DNA from 3 places in the Isoptericola sp. NPDC058082 genome. Region 1 is predicted to be linked to each of the others. Evidence: riboswitches for the same ligand, from Rfam matches in the RefSeq annotation. Region 1 holds a riboswitch; each other region holds the start of a gene.
What was found. Region 1 has a riboswitch for thiamine pyrophosphate ahead of ACFVS0_RS18540 (ECF transporter S component). Riboswitches for the same ligand answer to the same signal wherever they lie in the genome.
Positions count from the first base shown of each region.

Region 2: another riboswitch for thiamine pyrophosphate. It lies ahead of ACFVS0_RS10055 (thiamine ABC transporter substrate binding subunit); the one in region 1 lies ahead of ACFVS0_RS18540 (ECF transporter S component).
Region 3: another riboswitch for thiamine pyrophosphate. It lies ahead of ACFVS0_RS02650 (bifunctional hydroxymethylpyrimidine kinase/phosphomethylpyrimidine kinase); the one in region 1 lies ahead of ACFVS0_RS18540 (ECF transporter S component).

Region 1 covers NZ_JBHVSQ010000018.1:537-3,797, reverse strand. Annotated here, with positions in the region: gene ACFVS0_RS18545 (ATP-binding cassette domain-containing protein) at 1-1,068, opposite strand, end outside; gene ACFVS0_RS18540 (ECF transporter S component) at 1,073-1,711, opposite strand; TPP riboswitch at 1,705-1,816, opposite strand; tRNA gene ACFVS0_RS18535 (tRNA-Ala) at 1,980-2,052, opposite strand; gene ACFVS0_RS18530 (histidine phosphatase family protein) at 2,145-2,834, opposite strand; gene rsfS (ribosome silencing factor) at 2,831-3,261, opposite strand, start outside.
Region 2 covers NZ_JBHVSQ010000006.1:2,865-6,125, reverse strand. Annotated here, with positions in the region: gene ACFVS0_RS10060 (ABC transporter permease) at 1-221, opposite strand, end outside; gene ACFVS0_RS10055 (thiamine ABC transporter substrate binding subunit) at 218-1,297, opposite strand; TPP riboswitch at 1,369-1,473, opposite strand; gene ACFVS0_RS10050 (DUF4235 domain-containing protein) at 1,630-1,896, shown strand; gene ACFVS0_RS10045 (PAS domain-containing protein) at 1,922-2,701, opposite strand; gene ACFVS0_RS10040 (sulfite exporter TauE/SafE family protein) at 2,900-3,261, opposite strand, start outside.
Region 3 covers NZ_JBHVSQ010000001.1:564,551-567,811, reverse strand. Annotated here, with positions in the region: gene ACFVS0_RS02660 (YcnI family protein) at 1-804, opposite strand, end outside; gene ACFVS0_RS02655 (hypothetical protein) at 893-1,564, opposite strand; TPP riboswitch at 1,693-1,835, shown strand; gene ACFVS0_RS02650 (bifunctional hydroxymethylpyrimidine kinase/phosphomethylpyrimidine kinase) at 1,826-3,261, shown strand, end outside.

The sequences.
Region 1 (3,261 bases):
GTGCTCCGGGTGCTGCGGTACCCACCCGCAGGACCGCGCGAGCTTCTCCGAGCGGGCCGTCCGCCCCGGGACGCCCCGCACCTCGCCGGCCGTCGGCCGCAGGTGCCCCGCAAGAGTGGCGACGAGCGTGGACTTCCCCGCCCCCGAGGGCCCCGTGACGGACGTGAGGCGGCCCGCGGGCAGCCGCGCGGCCACGCCGTCGAGGGCACGCGTCGTGGTGCGACCGCGCAGGCCGCGGGTCACCAGGTCGACGCGGAGGCCGGCGACGACGACGTCCGGCCCGGGCACGTCCGGCGCCACCAGCGCCGCGGGAACGGACAGCGGGGACGGCGCCGCCACGCCGGGCAGCCAGACGCCGGCGCGCGTCAGGTCGTCCCGCAGGGCGGACGGGACGTCGCGCAGCGCGGCGGGCGCGACGTCGTGCGTGACCCGGCCGCCCGGTCCGAGCACCACGACGCGGTCCAGGTGCTCGAGCCACGGCCCGACGTGGTGGTCGACCACGACGAGGGACGTGTCCGAGCCCTCCAGCGCGCCGACGACGGCGGCGCGCACCTCGGCCGCCGCGGCGGGGTCGAGCATCGCGGTCGGCTCGTCCAGGAGCAGCAGGCCCGGCGCGCTCGCCAGCGCCCCGGCGAGCGCGAGCCGCTGCAGCTCGCCGCCCGAGAGGGCCGACGTCGGCCGGTCGGGCGGGTGGCGCAGCCCGACCCGGTCGAGAGCCTCCCCGGCCCGGCGCCAGATCTCGTCCCGCGGCAGGCCGGCGTTCTCGGGGCCGAAGGCGACGTCCCGGCCGATCCGGGCCGCGACGACCGCGGAGCCCGGGTCCTGCGGGACGAGCCCCACCCCGCCGTCCACGTGGACGGTCCCGGACAGCTCGCCGGGCAGCGGGTCGCCCAGCACGCCCGCCAGGGCGTGCAGCACGGTCGACTTGCCCGCCCCGCTGGGACCGACCAGCCCCAGGCGCTCCCCCGCGCCGACGGTGAGGTCGAGGCACTCGATCGTCGGGGCCCGGCGCCCGGTGGGCCGCCAGCACAGCCCTCGCACGCGAACCCGGACGTCGTCGTGCGCCACGCCGTCAGGCCGGCGCGCGGTCGACGGCACGGTCGACGGCGCGGTCGGCGAGGTCGCGACCCGGGCCGAACGCGTCGAGCACGCCCGCCCGCGCGAGGGCGCGCACGAGCGCCGCGCCCCCGAGGCCGGCGAGCAGCGCGCCGGAGAGCGCGAAGAGGCCCAGGTACGCCAGGCGGAAGCCCCACTCCCAGTCCGGGTAGTACGCGAACCACTCGTACACGGCGCCGCACGCGCCCGCCGCCGCGCCCGCCAGGGCCGCGACCGCGGCGCCGAACCGCCGGTAGAGGAACAGGGCGAGGACGAGCTCGGCGCCGAACCCCTGGACGACGCCGGAGACGATCGCCGAGAAGCCCCAGCCGGCGCCGAGCAGCGCCTCGACGCTCGCGGCGACGACCTCGGTGAGCAGCGCCGCGCCCGGACGGCGGACGATGAGGCCGCCCAGCACGCCGCCGAGCAGCCAGCCGCCCCCGAGCAGCCCGGTGGCCGGCGGGAAGGCGACCGCCAGCCCGGCGGAGAGCAGGTGGTAGAGCTGGGTCCAGCCCCAGAAGACGACACCGACGGCCACGCCGAGCATGGCCACGGTGACGAGGTCGACGGTGCGGTACCGCAGGGACGCGCTGCGCGCGAAAGTGGGCGCGGACATTCCAGGTAACTCCCTTCGCCGGTGCTAACCGGAGCAGGTTCCAAGGGTCTGCGGCTGTGCCCGCACTCTCAGCGCCCCTTCGACGGCGCTCCCCTGTCATGGGTGTCTTCAGATGTGACTTCAGGTGTGACCTCACGGCGGCCGACGACGCGGCCGCAGGTCCGACCCTAGGCGACGACGGCGTCGACGCAAGGGCGTCCCGCACCGTGAAACCCCTGGTCACGCAAGAAGGCCCGGAACCGTGTGGTTCCGGGCCTTCTCGTCGGGGTGGAGCTGAGGGGACTCGAACCCCTGACCCCCTGCATGCCATGCAGGTGCGCTACCAGCTGCGCCACAGCCCCGAGAACCGACTCTCGCGGCCGACGGGCGACCGGGCGATTCGTCTGATTCGGTGCGTTCCTCCGGGCTTGCGCCCCTCGGGAACGTCGATATCTTAGGCAGACTTCGGGCCAGGTTCCAAATTCCAGTCCGGCCCCGCCTGCCAGCGGTCCAGGGGGTACCCCGCGCCCACGTTGTGCGCCACGAGGCGCCAGGCGGGCACGGCACCCTCGCCCGCACGGTGCAGGTGCGACCAGTGCACGTTGTGCATCCCCGACAGCCCGCGCCACGTGGTCGGGTCGAGCCCGAGCAGCGCCGTCACCGCCAGCGAGATGGCGGCGCCGTGCGACACGACGACGAGCGTCGCGTCGTCGTCCAGGTCCCCGGCATGCTCGGCCAGGGCCTCGGCCATGCGCTCCGCGACCGCCGCCTTCGTCTCGGCCCCCGCGCCCACGGGCTCCGCGCCCAGGCGCCAGGCGGCGTACTCCTCGGGCCAGCGCTCCTGCAGCTCCGCGCCCGTGAGGCCCTCCCAGGCACCGAAGCCGCGCTCACGCAGGCGCTCGTCGGTGACCAGGGGCTGCCCGCCGAGCGCGTCCGCGTACGCGGTCGCCGTCTCGACGGCGCGCCCCAGGTCGGACGACACGATGCGCGTCGCGCGGTGCGACGACGCGAGCGCGGAACCGCCCTCCGCCGCCTGCCACCGCCCGACCTCGTCGAGCGGGATGTCGATCTGCCCCTGCAGCCGCAGGGACGCGTTGTAGGCGGTGCGGGCGTGCCGCAGCAGGACGACGGTGCCGGCCGTCACCGCTCGTCGCCCGCGAGACGGATCGCCCCGTCGCCCCCGCCGTCGCCGTACTCGGCGGCGGCCGCCGCGCCGTCACCGCCGCGCGCGTCCTCCGGCAGCTCCACCGCCGGGCAGTCCTTCCACAGCCGCTCGAGCGCGTAGTACACGCGGTCCTCGGCGTGCTGCACGTGGACGACGACCTCCCCGAAGTCCAGCAGCACCCACCGTGCCTGCGCCTTGCCCTCCCGACGGATCGGCTTGGAGCCGGCGAGGAACATCGCCTCCTCGACGGCGTCCACGATCGCCGAGACCTGGCGCTCGTTCGTGCCGGAGGCGATGAGGAACACGTCGGTGAGCACCAGCTGGTCGCTCACGTCCAGCGCGATGATCTCCTGCGCCTTGCGGTCCGACGCGGCCCGGGCGGCGACGACCGCCAGCTCGACGGCGC
Region 2 (3,261 bases), on a different contig from region 1:
CCGGACAGGTCGAGCGTGCGCCCCGCGGTGGTCTCGGTGAAGAACCCCTGCAGGACGAGCGACACCACCGGCCACGCGAAGAAGACCGCGAGGAAGCCCAGCGGCAGCACGACCGCGGCACCCCAGCCCAGCCACGCGCCCCACCGGTCGGCGCGCCACCGCGCCGCCCGGGAGGCCGGGCGGGCGTCGCTGCGCAGGGCGCGCGGCACGGGGCGCGTCAACCGACGACCGTCGCCGTCCACTGCTCGATCCACTCGTCGCGGTGCGCGGCGACGTCCGCGGGCGCCACCTCGAACGGCTCGTCGGCCAGGGGGGCGAACTGCTGCCAGTCGGCGGGCAGCTCCACGTCCGGGTCGGCGGGGTACATGTACATCTGGCCGGGCACGTCGGCCTGGAACTCGGGCGAGGTGAGGAAGTCGACCAGCTGCTTCGCGCCGTCCGGGTTCTCCGCACCGGCCAGCACCCCCGCGTACTCGACCTGCCGGAAGCAGGTGTCGAGCATCGCGCTGGTCGTCGAGGACGTCCCGTCGTCGCTCACGGTGAACGCGGGCGACGTCGCGTAGGACAGCGCGATCGGCCGCTGCCCGCCCTCACCGGCGCCGGAGAAGTCGACGTAGTACGCGTCCTCCCAGCTCTCGGCGACCTTGACGCCGTTGTCGCGCAGGTCGGCCCAGTAGGCCTCCCAGCCGTCCGTGCCGAAGGCTCCGATCGTCGCGAGCAGGAACGCGAGACCGGGCGACGACGTCGCGGGGTTGGTGACCACGGTGAGGTCCTGGTACTCCGGCTTCGCGAGGTCCTCGAGCGTCGTCGGGGGCGTGACGCCGTGCTCGTCGAACCAGCCGTCGTCGAGGTTCATGCAGACGTCGCCCACGTCGACCGGCGTCAGCGTGCCGGCCAGGTCGTCGGGCGCGTAGGCCGCGACCTCCGGGGCCAGGTCGGCGGGCTGGTACTCCTCGAAGACCCCGGCGTCGACGGCCCTCGACGCATAGGTGTTGTCCACACCGAAGACGACGTCGCCCAGCGGCGCGTCCTTGGTGAGCACGAGCTGGTTCACCAGCGTGCCCGCGTCGCCCGGTGCCACCTGCTCGACGGTGAGGCCGGACTCCTTCTCGAACGCGGCCAGCACCTCGTCGGAGACGGCGAACGAGTCGTGGGTGACGAGCGTGACCGTGCTCGACGCGCCGCTCCCCTCGTCCGCCGGCGACCCGCCGCCGCACGCCGCCAGCAGCGGCAGCAGCGCGACGGCCCCGACCGCTGCTGCCGCGCTCCTGGTCCTGGTCGTGGTGCTCAGCGTCATGCTGTCCTCCTCAAGGTGCGAGAAGGGGGTCCTGCGGGCGCCCGGCACCGTCGTGGTGCTGCCGTCCGCAGGGAACGAGATTCCCGACTTCCTCCACCGGTGCTAACCGGGTCAGGTTCGAGGGTCTGCGGCGGTCCGCACTCTCAGCGCCGGTGGGCGCTCCCCTGTCGTATCAGCACGAGCCTACCCGTCGACACCGCGCTACCGTGGTCCCGTCCTCGGCCTCGGGGTGTGACGTGCCTGACGTGCCGTGACACCGCCCGTCGGCCGTGGACGCCGGACCAGGACGACGCCCCGGCGGTAGCACGCCGGGTCAGACCGAGGGAGAGCACGTGACGGACACCGAGCAGCCGCTGGGCGTGAAGGTCGGCACGGTGGTGCTGACAATCGCCGCCGGATGGGTCGCGCAGAAGCTGATCGGGGTGGTCTGGGAGCGGGCGACGGGCAACGTGGCGCCCACCAACCTGGACGACGACGAGCTCTCCATCGTGCAGGCGGTCACCTTCGCGGCCGTCTCGGGCGGCGTCGCGGTGCTCGCGAAGCGCCTCGCCCGCCAGGGCGCCGGGCGCGCGGCTGCCCGGTTCGTCTCGGGCCGCTGACCCGCTGATTCCCCGCGCGGTCCCGTCAGTGGCTCGCGCGGGGACGACGGCGGGCCAGCTGCGCGTCGTGGCCGTGCGGTCGGTCCACCGGCCGCACGGCGGCGAGCGCGCTGCTCAGGCGGTCCGCCGCGTCCTTCGCGGGCGGTGCCGACCGGACCACCTCCGCCGCCGTGAGCGCGGCGTCCCGGTCCCCGACCGGTCGCGCGAGCTCCTTCATCACCTGCTCCCCCGCCGACTGGGCGGACACGCCGACCTGCGCGCCCGCGTCGGCGAGGACCTCGGTGGCCACCGACTCGTCCACGCCGCAGACGGCCATGATGGCGCCCTTGGCCTGCTCCGCGGCCGCGGCGGCGACGAACGCGCGCGAGACGGCGCGGTGCGCCTCGCGCTCCAGCGCGTCGCGCACGACCGGGCTCGCGTCGATGACGTAGCCGACGATCTGCGACGACGCGCCGTCGCTCCCGTGCCGTCCCTGACCCGTGACGACGACCGTGTGCGTGCGCCCGTGGTCGTCCACGACGCGGTGTGCCCCCGAGAACGGCCGCCCGGCACCCAGTGCGACCACCGCCGTCCGGGAGAGCCGCTCACGGTCGTCCGGGTGCAGGTGGGCGCGCAGCACCTCGGGCCCCGGCGCGACGGAGCCGGGCTCACGCCCGAAGATCCGGAACACCTCGTCCGACCACCACCACTCCCCCGTGGCGACGTCGACCCGGTACCGGCCCACGAGCAGCTGGCTCCCGGCACCCAACAGCTCCGCGAGGGCGACGAGCTCGCGGCGCGGTGTGTCGTTGGGCGTGCTGGACATCGAGGACCACCCCCAGTGCCGTGCAGCTGGGTCCGGCGCGCAGTTCTCCTGGCTCCACCACGGTACCGGGACGGCACGACACCGCCACCGCACGACGGGTGACGTGCGGTGGCGGTGCTCGGTGGTGCGGTGCCGGTGCTCGGTGGTGCGGTGCCGGTGCTCGGTGGTGCTGTCGGCGCCCGTGACGGGTTCGGACCGTCAGGCGACCGTCGTCGCCGCCGCCTCCGGCTGCTCGCCGGCCGCCTCGGCCCGCTCCTCCGCGACCGCCTTGCGGTGCTGGCCGAAGGAGTAGACGACCGCGGCGGCCCAGCCCACGGCGATGATCGCGAGCACCAGGGTGCGCACGCCGTCGCTCACCGGGAACGAGTCGAGGGACAGCAGGGTCCGCACGTTGGTGAGGACGATGATCCCGCCGACGGCGGAGCCGAGGACGCGCGGCGGCACCAGGCGGACGAGCCACGCGGCGATCGGCGCGGCGATCAGGCCGCCGATGAGCAGCGCGAGGGCCCAGGACGGGTTGATGCCCGCGGTCCCGAGACCGAAGAGGAACCCGAGGCTCG
Region 3 (3,261 bases), on a different contig from region 1:
CTCGGTGCCGGTGCCGGTGCCGGTGGCGCGGGTCCGCGCCAGGGCGGCGACACCCGTGACGGCGCCGACCAGCCCGAGACCGAGGCCCGCCGCGCCGAGCGCCAGCGGGAGGGTGCCGGAGGCGTCGTCGTCGGCCGCCGCGTCCGTGCCCGCGTCCGTGCCCGCGTCTGCGCCGGCGTCCGCGGCCGAGTGCGTGGCGCCGGCTGCCGACGCCGTGCCGTGGCCGCCGTCCTCGGCCGCCGGGAGCACCTGCAGGACGGGTGCTGGGAGGTCGGGCTCCGCGTCGCCGGTCGCCTCCTGGTCCCAGGCGACGACCTCGCCGTCGGAGTACGTCTGCGTGGCGGGCAGGGCGATCTCCTCGACGCCGTCCGGGACGGCACCGGCGGACACGGTGAACCGGAGGAACTCGCCCGGAGCGATGCCGGCGTCGGCGTCGTCGGCGGTCCACTCGATGCTCGCCGGCGCCTCGGTCACGGTGGTGCCGTGCACCTCCACGGGCTCGGGCAGGGGCGCCTGGGTGACCTTCGCCGTCCAGCCCGGCACGGGCTCCACGGACACGCTGGTGAACGGGGTGTCGGTGGGGAGGTCGACCTTCACGGCGGTGGTCGAGGCCTCGGCGGACTCGTTCGGGACCTTGAAGGTGAGGGTGGCGTACGACCCGGCCTCGGCCGCGTCGGGGGTCACGGTCACGTGCGCGGAGGCCGCGGCCGCGCCGAGGACGAGGGCCGGCACGGTGAGGGCGGCGGCGCCGGCGAAGCGGCGCGCGCGGAGGGCAGGGGTGAGGGCAGGGATGGTCCTGGACATGGGTGTGCTGCTCCTGGTGCTCAGGGGTGGTCAGGGGTCGTCGGTCGACGAGGGACCCGCCCCCGTCCGACGACGGACCAGGGCAGGGTCAGGCGGCGCGCACGAGGGCGCCCGGGAGCAGCGGGGGGCCTCGTGGCGGGGTGCGCCGGACGGCGCGGGCCCGGAGGGGGTGCCAGGTGCGCCCGACGACGACGGCGGGCTCGCGGACGACGGGCGGCGCCGCCGGGCCCAGCACGAGGACCGCGACGAGCCGCAGCTGGCCCGCGACGTTGACGGCCGCTCGGTCGCCCGCCGCGAGCAGCAGGGCGGTGAGCAGCACCGCGGCAGCGTGCGCGGCGAGCATCCAGGACGTCGTCCCGGGGTCGTCCGCGTGGTGCAGGTGCAGCCCGCCGCCGGTCGCGGGCCCGAGGGAGCCCGGGCCCAGCGCGTGCAGGGCGTGCCCGTCCGGCGCGGCCCCCGGCGTCGAGGGCAGGGTCGTGAGCAGGGTCGCGGGTGAGGCGCCGGTGCCCGCCGCGCCGAGCACGGACAGGGTCGTGTGCTGCACGAGCTGGAGCGCGACCATCGCGGGCAGCAGGCGGGGGAGCGTCAGCCGGCGGCGGGCGGTCCACACCGCGAGCGGTGCCGTGAGCGCCACGACGACGAGCCAGGCGAGGGGTGCCCCGGGGAGCGCGCCGCCGGCCAGGAGGTGGGCGGCGGCCGCGATGCTGAGCGTCGTGCCGGCGACGAGGAGCTCGCGCGCACGACGGACGACCACGGGCACCCCCGCACCCTACCGTGCTGCGAACAGGCCGCGGGCCTGCGGCGCGAGCGCCTGGCGAGGCGCGGCATGACGCCGACACGCGCCGCGGGACGCCGCCCGCCGCCCGCGCGGGCCTGGGCTACGGTGGGCGGCACGACACGGGGTGCGTCCCGACCGGTCATCGCCGCGACATCGTCACGACGACGTCGCGACCCGGCCGGCGGGCGCTGAGAACACACCCGTCGAACCTGATCTAGCTCGTACTAGCGAAGGGATGTCGACATGAGTGCGCGTGCACCTGAAGACAGCTCCGCCGGCAGCGCCGGCTCCACCGCCCCTGCTCCCGCGGCCCCGGCGCCGACGAGGGGCAGTCGCCCCCGCGTCCTGGCCGTCGCCGGGTCCGACCCGTCCGGGGGCGCCGGGATCCAGGCGGACCTCAAGTCGATCGCGGCCGCGGGCGGCTACGGGATGGCGGCCGTCACGGCCCTGACCGTGCAGAACACGCGGGGGGTGCGCGACGTGCACGTGCCGCCCGCCGCGTTCCTGGCCGCGCAGCTCGACGCCGTCACCGACGACGTGGCCGTCGACGCCGTGAAGATCGGGATGCTCGCCTCCGCCCCCGTGGCCCACGCCGTGGCCGCCTGGCTCGACGCCCTGCCGCCCGGCGCGACGGGCGCGCGACCCGCCGTCGTCCTGGACCCGGTGATGGTCGCCACGAGCGGGGACCGCCTGCTCGACCCGGCGGCCGAGGACGCCGTGCGGGACCTGCTGTCCCGGGTGGACGTCGTGACGCCGAACCTGCCCGAGCTCGCGGTCCTCGCGCAGGAACCGTCGGCCGCGGACTGGCCCGGCGCGCTCGAGCAGGCGCGGCGCCTGGCCTCCCGGCACGGGGTCCTGGTGGTGGCGAAGGGCGGCCACCTGGGCCCCTCGGGGACGGGCGCGACGGGGGCGGGGGCCCCGGACGCGCTCGTCGGGCCGCAGGGCGTGCTGGCGGAGCTCCCCGGGCCGCGCCTGACCAGCACCTCCACCCACGGCACCGGCTGCTCGTTGTCCAGCGGGCTGGCCGCGCGGTACGCGCGCACGGGGGACTGGGCCGAGGCGCTGCGCGGCACGAAGGCCTGGCTGACCGCGGCGATCCGGGCCGGGGAGGCCCTGCGGGTCGGCGGCGGGAACGGTCCGATCGACCACCTGGTGGGGCTGCGCGCCGGCGGCGCGGAGCCGCTCGCGCCGGCCGGTGCGTCCGGTGTGGGCGGGGCATCAGGTCAGGACGGGGCGGAGGACGTCGTCGCCCGCTGGTGGGACGACGCCGCGGGCGTGCGCGCCGCGATCGACGACCTGGCGTTCGTCCGGTCGCTGGGCGACGGGACGCTCGACGCCGACCACTTCCGCACGTACCTGGAGCAGGACGCGCTCTACCTGCGCGACTACGCGCGCTGCCTCGCGCGGGCGAGCGAGCTGGCTCCCACGCGGGCCGAGCAGGCGTTCTGGGCCGGCGGCGCGCACGGCGCGCTGGTGACCGAGCTCGACCTGCACACCCGCTGGCTGGGCGGGGAGCCGCAGGACGTGCCCGCCAGCCCCACGACGGCCGCGTACCTCGACCACCTGCGCGCGGCCGGCGACGACTACGCGACCCTCGTCGCCGCCGTCCTGCCCTGCTACTGGATCTACCAGGACGTGGGGGAGCGGCTGGCCGCCCGCGACCACCCGGGTCACCCGTA